2 regions of the Rhizobium sp. 21-4511-3d genome follow, and region 2 is predicted to be linked to the other one. Evidence: riboswitches for the same ligand, from Rfam matches in the RefSeq annotation. Region 2 holds a riboswitch; the other holds the start of a gene.

Region 1 (8,344 bases), on a different contig from region 2:
CCGCGCCATATCGAGCGCGATATGGACGAGCTCTGGACAGCGACCGCCGATGCCATCCGCGAGGCTATCGCGCTGAGCGGCCGGCCGGCGAACGACATCCAGGCGATTTCCGCCACGGCGCATGGCGATGGCATCTATCTCCTCGATCACGACCAGAAGCCGCTCGGCCGCGCCATCCTCTCGCTCGACAGCCGGGCAGGAGAGATCGTCGATCGGTGGGAAGGCGAGGTGGCGGATGCCGCGATCGAGCTGACCGGCCAGATCCCGCATGTCTCGGCGCCCTCGGCACTGCTTGCCTGGATTCGAGAGAACGAGCCGGAGCGATTTCAGCAGATCGGCCACTTCGTCAGCTGCAAGGACTGGCTGCGCTTCTGCCTCACCGGCATTATCGGCACCGACCGCACCGAGGCCAGCACCTCCTTCACCAATGTGCGCACGCAGGATTACAGCCAGGACGCCCTAAAACTCTTCGGCATCGAAGCGCTCGTTCACGCCTTGCCGCCGGCCTCCCGCTCCGACCAGATCGTCGGACGGGTGACACGCGAGGCTGCTCTGAGAACCGGGCTTGCCGAATGCACGCCCGTCGTCGCCGGATTGCATGATGTCACCGCCTCGGCGCTGGGCGCTGGGGGATACGGGCAAGGCGTCGTCGCCGTCATCGCCGGGACCTATTCGATCAACGAGACGCTGTCTTCCGAGCCGCGCGTCGACAGGCGGTGGTTCTGCCGCAACGGCATTGCGCCCGGCATCTGGAACAGCATGTCGATCTCGCCTGCCTCGACCGCGAACTACGACTGGTTTCTCGATACGCTCTGCGCCAGCGAGCGGGCACAGGGCGGCGCCATCCATGCGCTGCTGGCGCCGGAGATCGATGCCGCCTTCGAGCGCCCATCGACCGCGCTCTTCCACCCCTATCTCTTCGGTTCGCCCTACGGCGCGGCAGCCAGCGCCAGCTTCTTCGGTCTCGGCGGCTGGCACGATCGCGGCGACATGCTGCGCGCCGTCCTCGAAGGCATCGCCTTCAATCACCGCATCCATGTCGATGCGCTGCGGGATGGCTTTTCCTTCGATCGGGCGCGGCTCGCAGGCGGCGTGTCGCGCAATCCGACGGTGGTGCAGATGTTTGCCGATGTGCTCGGCATACCCGTGACGGTGACCGAGACCGATGAGGCGGCGGCCTGGGGTGCCGCCCTCTGCGCCGGATCAGGCGTCGGGATCTATGCCGATCCGCAAGCCGACCCCCGTGACATAACAAGCATTGCCAGGACCTGCGAACCGGATGCGGCGCGCAGCGCCGATTACGAGAAGCGCTACCAGGTATTCCGCGAAATCGCCGAGGCGATGACGCCGCTCTGGCCGAAGATTGCCGGTCTCGCACCCGCCAACGCGGCAAACTGACAAGACGAATGCCGGCCTCCCAACCGGCGATTTAGGATACGACTATGACAGCCGACATGCAGCAACGCTTCTCGAGCCTAGGAGAGGGCGATATCGACGTCCTGATCATCGGGGCGGGCATCAATGGCGCCGGGCTTTTCCGCGATCTCTCAGCGCAGGGCATCAACTGCCTGATCGTCGACAAGGGCGATTTCGGCTCAGGCACCAGCGCCGCACCTTCCCGCCTTATCCATGGCGGCCTGAAATATCTGGAGACAGGCGAATTCGGCCTCGTCGCGCAATCGACCCTGGAGCGCAATCTGCTTCTCAAGAACGCACCGCATTGCGTCGAGCCGCTGCCGACCTTCATCCCGGTCTTCTCCTGGACGCGCGGCATCTGGGCGGCCTTACGCACGCTCTTCGGCTCGAAGACGGCCCCGCGCAGCCGCGGCGCGGTGCTGATCAAGATCGGCCTCGGCCTCTACGATTTCTTCGGCTCGCGCGACCGCGTCATGCCGAAGCACCGGCTGATCCTGAAGCGGCAGGCGCGCAAGGAAATGCCGCATGTCACGCCAGCGATCGTCGCCGGCGGCATCTATTACGACGCCAAGATCAGCCGCCCGGAGCGGCTTGTCTATGAGCTGGTCAAGGATGGCTGCGATGCCAATCAGAAGAGCCTGGCCGCCAATTTCACGACACTGGATTCCGTCGAGGAGGGCCGGCTGACATTCCGGCAGGCTGACGGGTCGAGCTTCGCCGTCAAGCCGAAGCTTGTGGTCAACGCGGCTGGCCCCTGGATCGATCACGTCAATACCGCGCTCGGCGCACCGTCACACCTGATCGGCGGCACCAAGGGATCGCACATCCTGCTCGATCACCCTGAACTCGTTCGCAGCCTGAACGGCCACATGATCTATTTCGAGGCCGACGACGGCCGCATCTGCCTCGTCTACAGCTATCTCGGTCTGGCGCTGGTCGGCTCGACCGATATCCCGGCGGATGACCCCGACAACGTCCTCTGCGAGGAGCCGGAGACCGACTATTTCCTCGAAAGCGTCCGCTCGCTGCTGCCGACGCTGCGTTTCGACCGCGACCAGATCGTCTACAGCTATAGCGGCATCCGCCCGCTACCGGCGTCCGATGCAACGGCACCAGGCCTCATCAGCCGCGATCATTCCGCACCGGTCAAGGAACCGGAAGGCAACCGCCCGTTCCCGATCGTCTCGCTGGTCGGCGGCAAGTGGACGACCTTCCGCGGCTTTGCCGAAGAGGTCGCCGATACCGTTCTCTCCCGCTTGCAGCGCGACCGCCGGGAATCGACGCGTTATCTGGCGATCGGCGGCGGCAAGGGCTTTCCTGCCGATGGCGAGAAGCGCGGACACTGGATCAAGGAGCTCGCATCAAAGGGCAACGTTTCTATCGAACGCGCCGACGAATTGCTGAGCCGCTACGGCACGACGGCTGCGCCGATCCTCACATTCGCTTCGGTTCAGTTTGACGACACGAGACTGACGGGCGCGCCGCGCCACAGTTTCAGAGAGATCGACTGGATTGCCAGAAACGAGCTTGTCGTTCACCTCGCCGATATCGTGCTTCGCCGCACGACGTTGGCGATCGAGGGGCGGCTGACGATCGAAGGCTTGCGGGAAATCGCCGGCATTGCAGCCGCAGCGCTCGGCTGGGATGCGGCGCGGACGGAGAACGAGATTGCCGACGTCACCGGTCAATTGAGCCGCTTCCACGGCCAGACGCTGACGAGCACTGCGCCGGCTGCCGGCCGCGAGAAAACCCCGCGCCCGGCTTCGGGCTAAAACACACGGGAGCAGACGCGTCGGGGCGATTTCCGGCGCGCGCTTGTTTCGTCCGATCAGAGAGCGGCGACCGCCAGGTTACTGCGGGCCTCAAGGATTGCCCGGCAGGCATTGGCGGCTTCCTGGCCCTTGATCACGAAGTGGTTCATGAAGAACTCGATATGGGCTTCGCTTTCCTGGAAGTGATGCGGCGTCAGCACTGCCGAGAGAACCGGGATGCTGGTATCCAGCTGGACACGCATCAGGCCATCGAGAACGGTGCCGGCCACGAAATCGTGCCGGTAGATGCCGCCATCGACGACGAAGGCGCAGCCGAGGACCGCGGCATATTTGCCGGTGCGGGCGAGCGTCTGTGCGTGAAGCGGGATTTCGAGCGCGCCGGGAACGTCGAAAATCTCGACATCGGCGGCATTGCCGCCCTGGGCCTGCCACGTCGAAACGAAGGAATTCACGCACTGGTCCACGATACCGGCATGCCAGCGGGCGCGCACGACGGCGATCTTGATGCCCTGGGGTTTGGTTGCGATAGTCATGTCTCTGCCTTTCAAGGGTGCCATTTCTGGCGGTTGCGTCGAGCCGCGAAGCGGCCCAATTCTCCCTTGGGCGAACAGCACTGCACACCTCTCGCGCGGAAAGGTGCTGCCTGCATGCTCTCTTCCATCCGGACTATACCGTCGGCTCCGGCCTCTCACCGGATCTGCTGACCTTCCATTTGCGGAAGCGCTCGCGGGCTCCGGGTTGCCCCGATACCGCCGGTGGGGAATTGCACCCCGCCCTGAGAACAGCGCGAGATAAATCCAATTTCGGCAAGGATGCAAGTCCGGAAACGGCGTCAGATGACCTGTTTGGTCAAACAGGCTTGAGATCGCCGATGATCGTCGGAATGAGCTCCGATACGGTCGGATGGATCGGCACCGACCATTGCAGGACCGGATAGGTCGTCCCGGCATTCATGGCGTCGATGATCCCGTGGATCGCCTCGTCGCCCTCGATGCCGAGGAAGGCGGCGCCGAGGATCTCCTGGGTTTCCGCATCCGCGACGATCTTCATGAAGCCCTTGGTCTCGCCGCGCTCATTGGCGCGGCCGACACGGGTCATCGGCCGTTTCGAGACCGCAACCTTGCGGCCGGAAGCACGCGCCTGCTTCTCCGTCATCCCGGCGCGGCCGAGCGGCGGATCGATATAGAGCGCGTAGGCGGGAATGCGGCTCGACACCTTGCGGTCGCCGCCATCAAGCAGATTGGCGGCCGCGATCTCGAAGTCGTTGTAGGACGTATGCGTGAAGGCGCCGTGGCCGTTGCAGTCGCCGAGCGCATAGATGCCCTCGACATTGGTCATCAGCCGGTCATCGACGGTGATGAAGCCACGCTTGTCGGTCGCGACACCCGCCTTGTCGAGGCCGAGATCACCGGTATTCGGCGTGCGACCGGTGGCGACGAGCACATGGCTGGCCTTGATGTCCGGCTTGCCGGAAATCGAGACGGTGATGCCGTCACCCGCCTTGGCGAAAGCGATGTTCTCCGCGCCGGTATGAACGGCGATGCCTTCGGAAGCGATGATCTCCTCGATCGCATCGGAGACATCCTCGTCCTCGCGCGAGGCGAGTTTCGGGCCGCGCTCGATGACCGTCACCTCGGCGCCGAAGCGGCGATACATCTGTGCGAATTCGAGGCCGATATAGCTGCCGCCGATCACCACGAGATGGCGGGGCAGGATATCGAGCTGGATAATCGAGGTGCTTGTCAGATAATCGACATCGGCGAGGCCCGGAAAATCCGGAATGGTCGGCCGGGCGCCGACATTCAGGAAGATCTGCGGCGCAGTCAGCACCTCGCCATTGACCTCGACGGTCCTGGCGCCGGTGAATGTCGCGTGGCCATAGATCACCTCCATGGTCTCCATTCCGGAGAACCAACCGGTCAGCCCGTTGCGGGCGTTCATCGTCACGGTTTCGGCGCGCTTGCGCACCACCTTCATATCGACATCGATAGGACCCGAAATCCTGACGCCATAATCGCCGCCGGTGTGCGCCACATGTGCGGCGCGGGCGCTGGCAACCAGCGTCTTGGTCGGCATGCAGCCCGCATTGACGCAGGTGCCGCCAAGATATTTGCGCTCGATAAGCGCCACCTTCATGCCCTTCTCGGCCATGCGCGCGGCAAGAAAGGGGCCGGCCTGGCCGGCCCCGATGAAGATGGCGTCATAGGTCTTCATGCGACGGCCGAGATGATGAGGATGGCGCCGACGATGGCGACGGCGTCTTCGATCAGCGCCGCCGGCGTATCCTTGCCGAAGATGGCCGCGAGCTTGCCGCGGACGGCAGCACCGCCCAGCGTGCCCACGACCGCGCCGACCACGCCGGCAAGCAGGCCGCCGATGAGCGAACCGCCGGACGCGCCGATCGTGGCGCCGGTCAGCGCACCCATGATGATGCGGGCGCCGAACTGCATCGGCACCTTGCGGCTCGGCGTCGTCGGAAGCTGGTCGGTGACGAGCTCGACGGCGGCGAGCACCGTGAAGATCCACGGCGTCCACTTGTAGCCCATGAAGGCAAGCGGGGTCTGGGATACGTCGAACCAGCCGAGAGCCGCGCCCCAGGCAACGGCGGCAGGTGCAGTCATGGCCCGAAGGCCGGCAATGATCCCAATCAAAAATGCAAGAAACAGAAGCATGCGAGGGTCCCCTTCCTCTGCGGATGCCGAAACGGCAAAGCCAGCGTGGCACAAACCTCTACCGGTTGCAATTGGGGGTGGATGGCTCTACCGGCCGAGTGCCTGCAGCAGCTCTTCGGCGGCGCGAAGCCCGCTTTGATAGGCGCCGTGGGCCGTCGAAAAATCCGTCTGGTGCGTCGCTTCGCCGGCGAAGAATACCCTGCCGTCATAGGGCTTTGCCAGTTCGAGGCGGGCATCGGCCTGGCCGGGCAGGGCGTGGCTATAGCCACCGCGGATCGAGGGCGTGTTCGTCCATTCCGAGGCGGCGAGCGGGCGCAGCTCTTTGTGGATATCGGAGCCGAAGATCGCCGCCAGTTCATCCATCGCATGCGGGAAGGCACCGTCCGGATCGGCTGCGACGGCGCGGGCTCCGGCACCGCCGAGAAAGACCTCGATCACGGGCTTGCCGAAGGGGCGGATGTAATAGGTGCCGGTCTTCGGATCGCGCGGATTGCCGAGAACATGGCTCTCGGCCTCGAAGCTGCTGCCGCCAATTATCTCGAAATAGAGCTTCTCGTTATTGCCGAGCGGCAGTTTTGCTGCTGCCTCGCGCCACGGATCGAGCGGCGAGGGCATCCGAATAAAACCGCCCGCAAGCACATTGGTGGATACTGCGATGATGACAGCCTTCGGCCTCACAGCGCCCTGGGCTGTCTGCAACGTCACCCGGCTTCCGCCGAGCGCAATCGACTGCACCATCGTCCCGACATGCAGCTCCACTGAAGCCGGCATGGTCGAGGCGACAAGCGCGCCGTAGCCGGTCTCGACCCGCCAGTTATATTCCGTCGAGGCCTCGTCATAGGCGGCATAGTCTTTAGCGGAGATCCGCTCCAGCTCGTCGCCACTGATATAGCCGCTCAGCGCCTGCAGATAGGCGAGCCAGGGTTCTCCGGGCTCCACCGCGTCGATGGCGCAATCGCTTGGCGGCGGCGCATCGGCGACCCGCTCGCTCCAGCGGGCAAAAGCGGCGCGGGCAGCCTCACGTTCGGCCTGCGGAAAGCCGAGGTCGCGATCCTGGCGCTGCCAGGCGCTTGGCTTGCGATCGACTGAAATCCCGGCGTCTTCGGCAATCCGCGTCCAGGGATTGCGGTCGCCGGAATGCAGCCAGCCGCAACCGAGATCGATCGCGGCGACAGGTGTCTGCAACGTCCAGGCACGGCCGCCGATGCGGGGCAGGGCTTCGAAGACGGAAACCGAGAGGCCGCTTGCCGCAAGCCTTCTTGCTGCGCCGACGCCTGCGGCGCCCGCTCCGATGATGGCAATATCCGGTTCTGAATTCATGGGGCAAATAGACTCGAACGATGTCGCATCATGCGCCTTGTGTCAGGCAGCAGGCAAGCCGCCTGACGGCCTCGCCGGTACTGAAACACTCACCCGCCCTTGCGCCCGGTCTGCACGGCAAAGGGCGGAATGAACCGGGCATCCAGCCAGGTCACGGCCTCGCGCAGGAAATCGATCACGGCGCGTACGCGCGGCGCCTGTTTCAGGTCCTGATGACAGGTGATCCAGTAGCTGCGGGTCAGATCCACCTCGTCGGGCAGCACGCGCTCGAGCTCCGGATAGCGGCTGGCGAAGAAATAAGGCAGCACGCACAGCCCCAGCCCGTTACGCGTCGCCGTCAGCTGCGCGAAAATGCTGGAGCTCTGGAATTGCGGCCGGATGCGCGGGTGGACGTCGCCGAGGTAGTCGAGGCCCGGGGCAAAGATCATCTCCTCGATATAGCTGATGAACGGATGCGACAGCAGATCTTCGCGGCTCAAGACCGGGGCGCTGGCGTCGAGATAATCCCGCGATCCATAGACCTGCAGATGATAGTCGGTGAGCTTCTCGGCATAGTAGGGGCCGCCCTTCGGTTCATCGAGCACGACGCTGATATCCGCCTCCTTGCGCGACAGCGACATGATCTGCTGGATCGTGACAAGCTCGAGCGACAGATGCGGATGCCGCTCCGCAAATTGCGGCAGCACGGTCGCAAAGAAGAAATTGGCAAAGCCTTCAGGCGCGCTGAGGCGCACGACACCACGCTGCGCCATCGCACCGGTGGCAAGATCGGCGCGCAGCCGCTCCGTCTCCTGCTCCATCTTCTCGGCGGTCTCGACAAACCGGTTTCCCATCGCCGTCAGCACATAGCCGCGCGGATTACGCTCGAACAGCTTCACCTTCAGCGCAAATTCCAGCCGGTCGATCCGCCGCGACACCGTCGCGTGACTGGTCCGCAACTGCCGCGCCGCCGTCGACAGCTGCCCGGTTCTGGCCACCGCTAGAAAAAACTGCAGGTCGTCCCAAGTAAACTGCGAGGAATTTGTCATTCGGCTCCGTGTCGGTCTTAGCCTTTGGTCTAATGCCGGCTGCGGCGGGGTGTCGTCGCGAGGCCGGATTCAGCGCTTCTGGTACGGTTCTGTGCAAAAATGAACAGATACTGTTTGGAATTATTTGTAAACGCTT
Region 2 (8,344 bases):
CAAGGAGAGTTCAAGGCAATCAACGGCGTCGACCGCAAGTTTCGCGTGGCGCTGACCGGCCGCTGGAACGGCAGGCAACTGACGCTGCGCGAGGATTTCGTCTATGCCGATGGGCAGCGCGAGCGAAAGACCTGGCGCTTCATCAAGACCGCGCCCGGCCGTTACAGCGGCACTCGCGAGGATGTCGTCGGCCCGGCGGCAGTGACCATCAAGGGCGATGTGGCGCGCTACAGCTATCTCGTCGATATCGCGCCCGGGCCTAAGCAGAATATCGTGCGCTTCCACGATACGATCCGGCGCCAGCCTGATGGGACGCTGCTGAATACCGCCTGGGTCAGCAAATTCGGCTTCCCGGTTGCCACCGTGCGGGTCGTCTTCTCGAAGAAGTGAGACCCTGCCCTATCTCCCTTGCGGTCGCGCGCTTGCCGACCTCTGCGGCGGCTGCTAGGTGCGATGCAGTTTCATCACGAGGGAGATTTTCCATGAAAGAGCATAGTTTCGGCCGCATGCCGTTTTCGGTCACCAATGTCGGCTTCGGCGCCTGGCAGATCGGCGGCTCCTGGGGTGACGTCAGCGAGGCCGATGGCCGCGCCACCCTCAACGCAGCACTCGATGCCGGCATGACCTTCATCGACACCGCCGACGTCTATGGCGACGGCCGCTCGGAAAAGATCGTCGCCGACGTCCTGAAGAGCCGCGGCGGCAAGCGCCCGATGGTCGCCACCAAGGCCGGACGCCGCCTCAACCCGCATGTCGCCGACGGCTACACCAAGGCCAATCTCGAGGGCTTCATCGACCGCAGCCTGAAGAATCTCGAGGTCGAGAGCCTCGACCTCGTGCAGCTGCACTGCCCGCCGACGGAAGTGCTTTACCGCGCGGAGGTCTTCGAAGGCCTGAACGAGCTACAGAAGGCCGGCAAGATCAAGGGCTACGGCGTCAGCGTCGAGAAGGTCGAGGAAGCGCTGAAGGCGATCGAATTCCCGGGCGTCGAGAGCATCCAGATCATCTACAACATCTTTCGCCAGCGCCCGGATCACCTGTTCTTCCAGGAAGCCCGCCGCAAGAACGTCGCGGTGATTGCCCGCGTGCCGCTCGCCAGCGGCCTGCTCTCCGGCAAGATCACCCGCGACACGAAATTCGCGAGCGACGACCACCGCAACTTCAACCGCAACGGCGAAGCCTTCGATGTCGGCGAGACCTTTGCCGGCGTCCCCTTCGAGGTCGGCCTGCAGGCGGTCGAGGAAGTCCGCAAGCTGGTGCCTGCGGGCGCCACGATGGCCGCATTCGCGCTGCGCTGGATCCTGATGCACGAGGCCGTTACCGTGGTCATCCCGGGCGCGCGCAATGGCGAGCAGGCGAAGGCCAATGCCGAGGCCGCCAGCCTTGCGCCGCTTTCCCAGGACGTGATGGCGGCGACGCGGGAGATCTACGAGCGGCTGATCGCACCGCATGTGCATCATCGCTGGTAGGATTTGCACGGATTGAATGAGAGATGGCCGGGTTATTGCCCGGCCGTTTTTGTTTGGCCTGACTGACACCCCAAACACTTCCCTCATCTCTGTGCTTGTCACAGAGATCCAGCCGTCCCAAGTCCTTGGGAGGGAGAGACTTTTTCGCCGCGCAGACGCGCGGCGGCTGGATCCCTGTGACAAGCACAGGGATGAGGGAGAGATTGGCGCTACCGCCTCATTTCATAGCAGGCCCAAACAACAAAAAGGCCGGGCTTGCGCCCGGCCTTCCTAATCTCATGCTGCCTGAATAGCTCAGTTCGTGCCGACCAGATTGACCGGGAAGAACAGGGTCTCGCCGGAGGAGTCGCTGACGCCGTCGTTGTCGGTGACGGCGTAGGGCTTGCCCGCGGCGTCGAAAGCGAAGCCTTCGAGCTTGTCGAGGACGTAGCCGTTGGTTGCCGTCTTCAGCTCATCGAGGAAGTCATGGGCTTCCGCCTTCTTGACGACCGGGAGCTCGCCGCCGAGCTTGGCGGGCTTCAGGTCCGAGATGGCGACCTTGTAGAGTTTCTTCAGCTTGGCAGCATCGCCGACGAGGTTGTCTCGCTCGATGATGTAGACGCTGTCGCCATGGGCGGAGATTTCCGAGAGACCGACCCAGCCGTTTTCAGACTTGTCGAGCGGGTAGCGCACGGCGCCCCATTCCTTGCTCTTCGGGTTGTAGGAGACGAGCTTCACGAAGCCCTTCTCGTCGTCCTTCCACTCGCGCTGTACGGCCATCCACAGCGTTGCGTCTTCGCCGGAGCCGACGATCGTCACGCCTTCGAAGCCGTAGCGGATTTCGTTATCCGTCAGTTCCTTCGGCAGTGCGATCTCTTCCTTGATCTCGCCCTTCGGGTTGACGTGGTAGAGAGCGTGGGGCAGCAACTTTTCGCTATTGCCTTCCGAAGCCAGCCAGAACCAGCCCTTGGCGTCGACGGCGATGCCTTCGATGTCGAGCTTCTGGGCAGCGGCGCCATCGCGCTTGACGGTCATCGCGTCGGTGATGACGGCAGGCGTCTTGGTGGCGTCGATCGTGTAGATCGTCGGCTGATTGCCGAGAACGCTGTCGGAGACGGCAAAGAGCTGGCCGGCCTTTTCAGGAACGGCAGCAAGGCCCGAAAGCGCTGCGAAGCCGATCGGATTGCCGTCCTTTTCTGCCGAGACGATCTGCGGATAGGCCTTTGCGCCTTCGCTGCGCTCATAGATCATGACATGCGAGCGCGGGCCGCCGTCTTCGCCGAGATCGGCTTCGTTGGCCGTGGCGAAGAGATTGCGGCTCGGGATGGCGATCGCGCCTTCCGGCGAGACGCCCGACGGCAGGATCTGCAGCAGTTCCGGATCAGCGCCGGTATCCTTGAAGACGCCGACGACCGAAGCGCGCTCGGCGAGCAGGAAGAACAGCTGGTCGTCGCCGAACTTGGCGGCTTCCAGGCCTTCGGGCTCGACGCCCTTCGAGGAAGAGCGGCCTTCCGGATAGTGGCCGAGATGGGCAACGGCGCGCTCGAAGGACGAGCCCGATTCGTAGAGAACCTTGCCGGTCTTGTCGAAGACGGTGAAGCCGCGCGAGCCGCCTTCATAGTCGCCTTCGTTGGCGACGACGAGACGGTTGTCGTCCAGCCACTTTACGGCGTCGGGCTCGCGAAGAACGCCCTTGGCTTCGCCGGTGAACTTCAGCTGGCCGTCCTTCTTGGTGTCGATGCCGGAGAGATCGGTGCTGCCGGCGGTGAAATGCGTCTTCACCGTGCCGGTCTTGCCGTCGATGATGACGATCTCGTTGTTTTCCTGCAGCGTCAGGGCGATTTCGTCCTGGCCGTTGAAGGAGACGAATTCGGGCTCCGGATCTTCAGGCGCGATGCCGGCGAGACCCGTCAGCGTGACGTGCTTGATGGTGCCGCAATCGACGGTGCCGTTCTTGACCTGGAAGAGCACGAGATCGCCAGCCGGCATCTGCGGGATCTTGCCGTCGTTGATCTCTTCGTCACGCTCGTTCTCGATGGCGATGGTGCCGAGCGTCTTGTCCTTGTTGAGGGCGATCGAATCCGGCTGGCCGCCGAGATCGCAGGTATTCTCGATCTTCTTGGTGGCAACATCGACGATGGCGAGGCGGCCCGACGGCTTGACCTTGCTTTCGCTGGTGTTGACGGCGACGAGCGCCTTGCCCGAGGTCGAGGTGACCGATGTCGGTTCACCGTCCATCATCAGTGCGCCGAGAGCCTTCGGGGCCTTGGCGTCGGTGATGTCGACGAACCCGATCGCGCCGAGCGGGCTGTCGCTATAGATCAGCGTGTTGCCGTCGTCGGTTGCGGTGATGATTTCTGCAGAGGTCGTCGAAAGCTTGTCCTTGCCTTCAGGCAGGTTCGAAGCGACCGGAAAAGATGCGATGCGATTGAAAACAGGCTCGGCAACTGCCGGAAAGGCAACAGAAGCCAGGAGCACGGCAGCGAGCGCTGCCTTGCGCGATGAAATAGTCATGAAATCCCCCATGCGTCGAAAAATCGAAACATGGGGGTTTTGAGGGAAACGGATGACAGGCGGATGACACCGGGTGCAGTTTTGCACCGCTTTGCATCAGGCCGCGTTCTTCTCCCGGCGCATCTCGTTGCGCATGATGAAGAGCGAGGCGGTCAGGATCAGTGCGGCGCCGAGCCAGAGATAGCCCGCTGGCGCATAGCCGAAGAACAGCCATCCCGCGAGAACGTTCAGCGGCAGCTTCAGGTCGTCGAAGGGCTGGACATAGGCGGCATCGGCGACGGTGTAGGCCAAGGTCAGCAGATATTGCGCGAAGACGGTCAGCAGACCGGCGAAGACGAAGAGCGCCAGGGTCATGCCCTGCGGCACCTCGAAACCGGCCACACCCGCCAGCACGCCGTTGATCGGCGTCAGCAGCACCAGCAGCCAGACGGTGATGGTCTCCGGCTTCTCGATGCCGGTCAGGCTCTTGGTGATCAGCGACGACGCGCCCCAGAAAAGCGCCGAGATAATCGGAAGGAGTGCCGCCCAGGTGAAGGCGTCCGACCATGGCTGCAGGATGATCATCGCACCGGCAAAGCCGACAGCGGTCGCGGCCCAGCGCGCCGGGCCGACGCGCTCGCCGAGAAACAGGCGGGCACCGAGGATGATGAAGAAGGGCGAGGTCATGACCAGCGCGATCGCCTGCCAGATCGGCACCGAGGCCAGACCGGACACCCAGGCTTCGACGCCGAGGGCGGCGAGCGCTACGCGAACGATATGGCGCCAGGGATAAGAGGTGCGCATTGCCGAGAGGCCGGCGCGGCGCAGGAAAGGAAGCGAGAAGAGGAGTGCGAAGGCATATTGCCAGAAAGCGGCGGAAGCGGCTGCGAAGCCGAGCTTCATCGTCAGCCATTGGGTGACGACATTGAGAACGGAAAAGGCGATGCCCGCCAGCACCATGAAAGCGGCACCGGCCATCGCACGCGACGAGGAAAAAGCAAGGGAAGTCTGATTCATGTCTTTCATCCAGAAAGGGACCAACACAAATCAGGACGCATGAGCGCAGGACGGCAGCCGGACAGACCCCTGCCCCGCTCACAGCTTGCGATCATTCTCTTTCATCCGGACTATACCGTCGGCTCCGGAATTGCACCGGATCTGCTGACCCCCGGCCGTTGACGGCCGAAGCGCTCGCGGGCTTGGGCCGAGACCCTTTACCGCCGGTGGGGACTTTCACCCCGCCCTGAGAACGGCCGATCCGTAGATCAAAGGCCTGCGCTCCGCAAGACCACGGAAATGCGAAAAGGGTCCGGCTTTCGCCGAACCCTTCGAAGTGATGCTCTTCTACCGGTAGCCGGTCTCAGAACTCGGACCATTCCTGCTTCACCGCGGCATTGCCGTGGCTGGCATAGACCGGGGCCGATGCAGCACTGCGCTGCGGGCGGGCCATGGCGGCCGCCGTCTGGCGCAGGGACGCAGCGTTGGTCTCGGCGCGGCTGCCGCCGAGCTGGAACTGGCCGATCAGCTGGTTCATGCGATCGGCTTCGGCGGCCAGCGTGGCGCTCGCGGCATTGGTCTCTTCGACCATCGCGGCGTTCTGCTGGGTCACCTGATCCATCTGGTTGACGGCGCTGTTAACTTCGGAAAGACCGGTCGACTGTTCGCGCGACGACGTGGCGATGGCGTCCATGTGCTGGTTGATGGTGACGACCAGCTGTTCGATGGTCTTCAGCGCCTCACCGGTTTCGCGCACCAGCTTGACGCCGCCTTCGACTTCAACCGACGAGTTGCGGATCAGGTCCTTGATCTGCTTTGCGGCCTGGGCGGAACGCTGTGCCAGTTCACGGACTTCCTGGGCAACGACGGCAAAGCCCTTGCCGGCTTCACCGGCACGCGCTGCCTCAACACCGGCGTTCAGCGCCAGCAGGTTGGTCTGGAAGGCAATCTCGTCGATGACGCCGATGATGCTGGAGATCTGGTTCGACGACTGCTCGATCCGCTCCATCGCATCGACGGCATTGGCAACAACCGTGCCGGAAGCCGTGGCGCTGCGGTTTGCCTGGATCGCCACCTGGCGGGCCTCGTCGGCGCGCTTGGAGGAGTTCGAGACATTCACGGTGATCTCATCGAGAGCGGCTGCGGTCTCTTCGAGCGAAGCGGCCTGCTGTTCGGTGCGCTTCGAGAGATCCTCGGCGCCCTGGCTGATCTCGCGAGTACCCCCGGTGATAGAGACCGCCGACTGGGCGACGGCGCGGAGCGTGCCGCCGAGCTGCGAGATCGCACCGTTCAGGTCGTGGCGGAGCGCCTCGAAATCAGGGGCGAAGGCGTCGTTGAGCTGGAAGTCGAGCTCGCCGGCTGCGAGGCGGCGCAGGCCACCGGCCAGACCGGCGGTCGCCTGCTCGAGGCGCTGCTGGGCGGCAGCTTCCGCCTCGGAAGCAAGGCGAGCCCTGTCGGCCTCTGTCTTGGCGCGGGTCATCTCGGCATCCGCCTGCAGGCGCTGATTGTCGATCGCGGCAAGACGGAAGATCTCGACGGCATTGGCCATCTGGCCGATCTCGTCCTCCCTGCCCTTACCCGGAATTTCCGATGCGGTGTCGCCGGCGGCCAGACCGCGCATCGACTTGGTGATGCGGACGATGGGGCTCGCGATGCCCGAAATTCCGAAATAGATCGCGGCGAAGACGATCAGGGCGCTGAGGCCGAGAACGGCGGAGATCAGCGTCAGGGTCGTGGAATACTGGCTGCGGCTTTCGGCGAGACCGGCAGCAGCTGCGTCCTCGTTGAAGGCGACGAGCTTGTCGACGTTGTCTGCCAGGATATCGGCGACCGGGCCGAGGTTTGCGTCGAAGGCATTGATCGCGTCCTGCTGCTTGCCGGCCTTCGCCAGCGCGATCATCTTCTGGCCCTCTTCGATATATTTCTGCGAGGAGCTGTCCATTTCCTGATAGATGCCGCGCTCGACATCGGTATCAACGAGGTCCTGATAGGCGAGGACCGTCTTGCGGAGCTTGGCTTCGCGCTCGCCGATCTTCTTTTCCAGCGCCGCCTCGTCGCCCGAGGTGCGGCCCATCGCCAGGTCGCCGTAGGAGCCGCGCAGCGAATAGCGGGCAAGCTGGATATCCTTGGCCTTGGAAATGCCGGGATGCATGCTGGTCGCGAACAACTCGTTGTTCTTGTTGGAATCGCGCAGGCCGGTGACGGCGATATAGCCGGTGGCTCCGAACATTATGGTGAGAACGGCGAAAATACTGATCATTGCCGTTTTAATATCAGGACGCTTCATCGAAAGACCTCATGAAAAACACGCCGCTACCGGCGCCAAAAATCAAGCAACAGAAAAAGGGAAAGCGGCGTCATGCCGACCGGATACGATCGGAGAGCAATGAAGGACGACCGTTGGGGGCGGATCGTATGGATCAATATTTAATCGAATGTGAACGATGCACGGCAGCTATTGCCAGAGAACTGCGCGCTTTTGCGCGGTGAAGCCAAGCCCTGAAATGCGAAAAGGGTCCGGCTTTCGCCGAACCCTTCGAAACTTTACCTGCCGGTCTCGTTATCCGGCGGCCAAGTTAAACCGGATTAGCCGTTGACGGCATCCTTCAGGCCCTTGCCGGGCGTGAACTTCGGCACGTTGCGAGCCGGAATATCGACTTCAGCGCCGGTGGACGGGTTACGGCCCTTGGTAGCTGCGCGATGAGAAACGGTGAAGCTGCCGAAACCGGCGAGGCGTACGTCGCCCTTCTTCTTCAGTTCGCCCTGGACAACGTCGAAAACAGCGTCGACAGCAGAAGCGGCATCAGCCTTGGTGAGGCCAGCCTTTTCAGCAACTGCGGACACGAGTTCATTCTTGTTCATGTTTCCACCCCTTTCAATGGTTTGAAACGACTCAAATCTGTAAGCCAGGCACAGAATAGGTTTCATCAGGCCCGCCGCAACCCAAAAGCCCTGCAAATCAAGGAAAAGCAAGCACCTCCGGCAGGTTTTCACAAAAAAGGCTGGCGATTTACGCCAGCCTTTTTCAGGATTTGCAGCAATTTGACATAAATGCGGCGGATATCGCTCAGTGAGCGATGCCGGCACCCGTGTCATCAAGGCCTTCGACCGTTGCGATGACCGGCGTTTCAACCGTTCCATCCCATTCGATCGGCTCCGGTCTGCGGATCAGAGCATGCTTGATCACCTCGCCCATGCGGGATACCGGGATGATCTCCATGTTGTTCTTCACGTTATCCGGAATCTCCGCCAGATCCTTGGCGTTCTCTTCCGGGATCAGCACCTTCTTGATGCCGCCGCGAAGCGCTGCAAGCAGCTTTTCCTTCAGGCCACCGATCGGCAGCACGCGGCCGCGAAGGGTGATTTCACCCGTCATCGCCACGTTCTTGTCGACCGGAATACCGGTC

The links. Region 2 has a riboswitch for FMN ahead of ACQZ5H_RS03280 (DMT family transporter). Riboswitches for the same ligand answer to the same signal wherever they lie in the genome.
Region 1: another riboswitch for FMN. It lies ahead of ACQZ5H_RS31220 (6,7-dimethyl-8-ribityllumazine synthase); the one in region 2 lies ahead of ACQZ5H_RS03280 (DMT family transporter).

What each region holds. Positions count from the first base shown of each region.
Region 1 is NZ_JBNWCF010000023.1:40,545-48,888, reverse strand. Features, by position in the region: gene ACQZ5H_RS31230 (FGGY-family carbohydrate kinase) at 1-1,398, shown strand, start outside; gene ACQZ5H_RS31225 (glycerol-3-phosphate dehydrogenase/oxidase) at 1,443-3,188, shown strand; gene ACQZ5H_RS31220 (6,7-dimethyl-8-ribityllumazine synthase) at 3,245-3,721, opposite strand; FMN riboswitch at 3,834-3,975, opposite strand; gene ACQZ5H_RS31215 (FAD-containing oxidoreductase) at 4,038-5,402, opposite strand; gene ACQZ5H_RS31210 (DUF4126 family protein) at 5,399-5,860, opposite strand; gene ACQZ5H_RS31205 (flavin monoamine oxidase family protein) at 5,948-7,180, opposite strand; gene ACQZ5H_RS31200 (LysR family transcriptional regulator) at 7,270-8,208, opposite strand.
Region 2 is NZ_JBNWCF010000001.1:615,727-624,070, reverse strand. Features, by position in the region: gene ACQZ5H_RS03295 (DUF3833 family protein) at 1-390, shown strand, start outside; gene ACQZ5H_RS03290 (aldo/keto reductase) at 483-1,469, shown strand; gene ACQZ5H_RS03285 (esterase-like activity of phytase family protein) at 1,764-3,962, opposite strand; gene ACQZ5H_RS03280 (DMT family transporter) at 4,059-4,958, opposite strand; FMN riboswitch at 5,048-5,196, opposite strand; gene ACQZ5H_RS03275 (methyl-accepting chemotaxis protein) at 5,302-7,197, opposite strand; gene hupB (DNA-binding protein HupB) at 7,524-7,799, opposite strand; gene lon (endopeptidase La) at 8,005-8,344, opposite strand, start outside.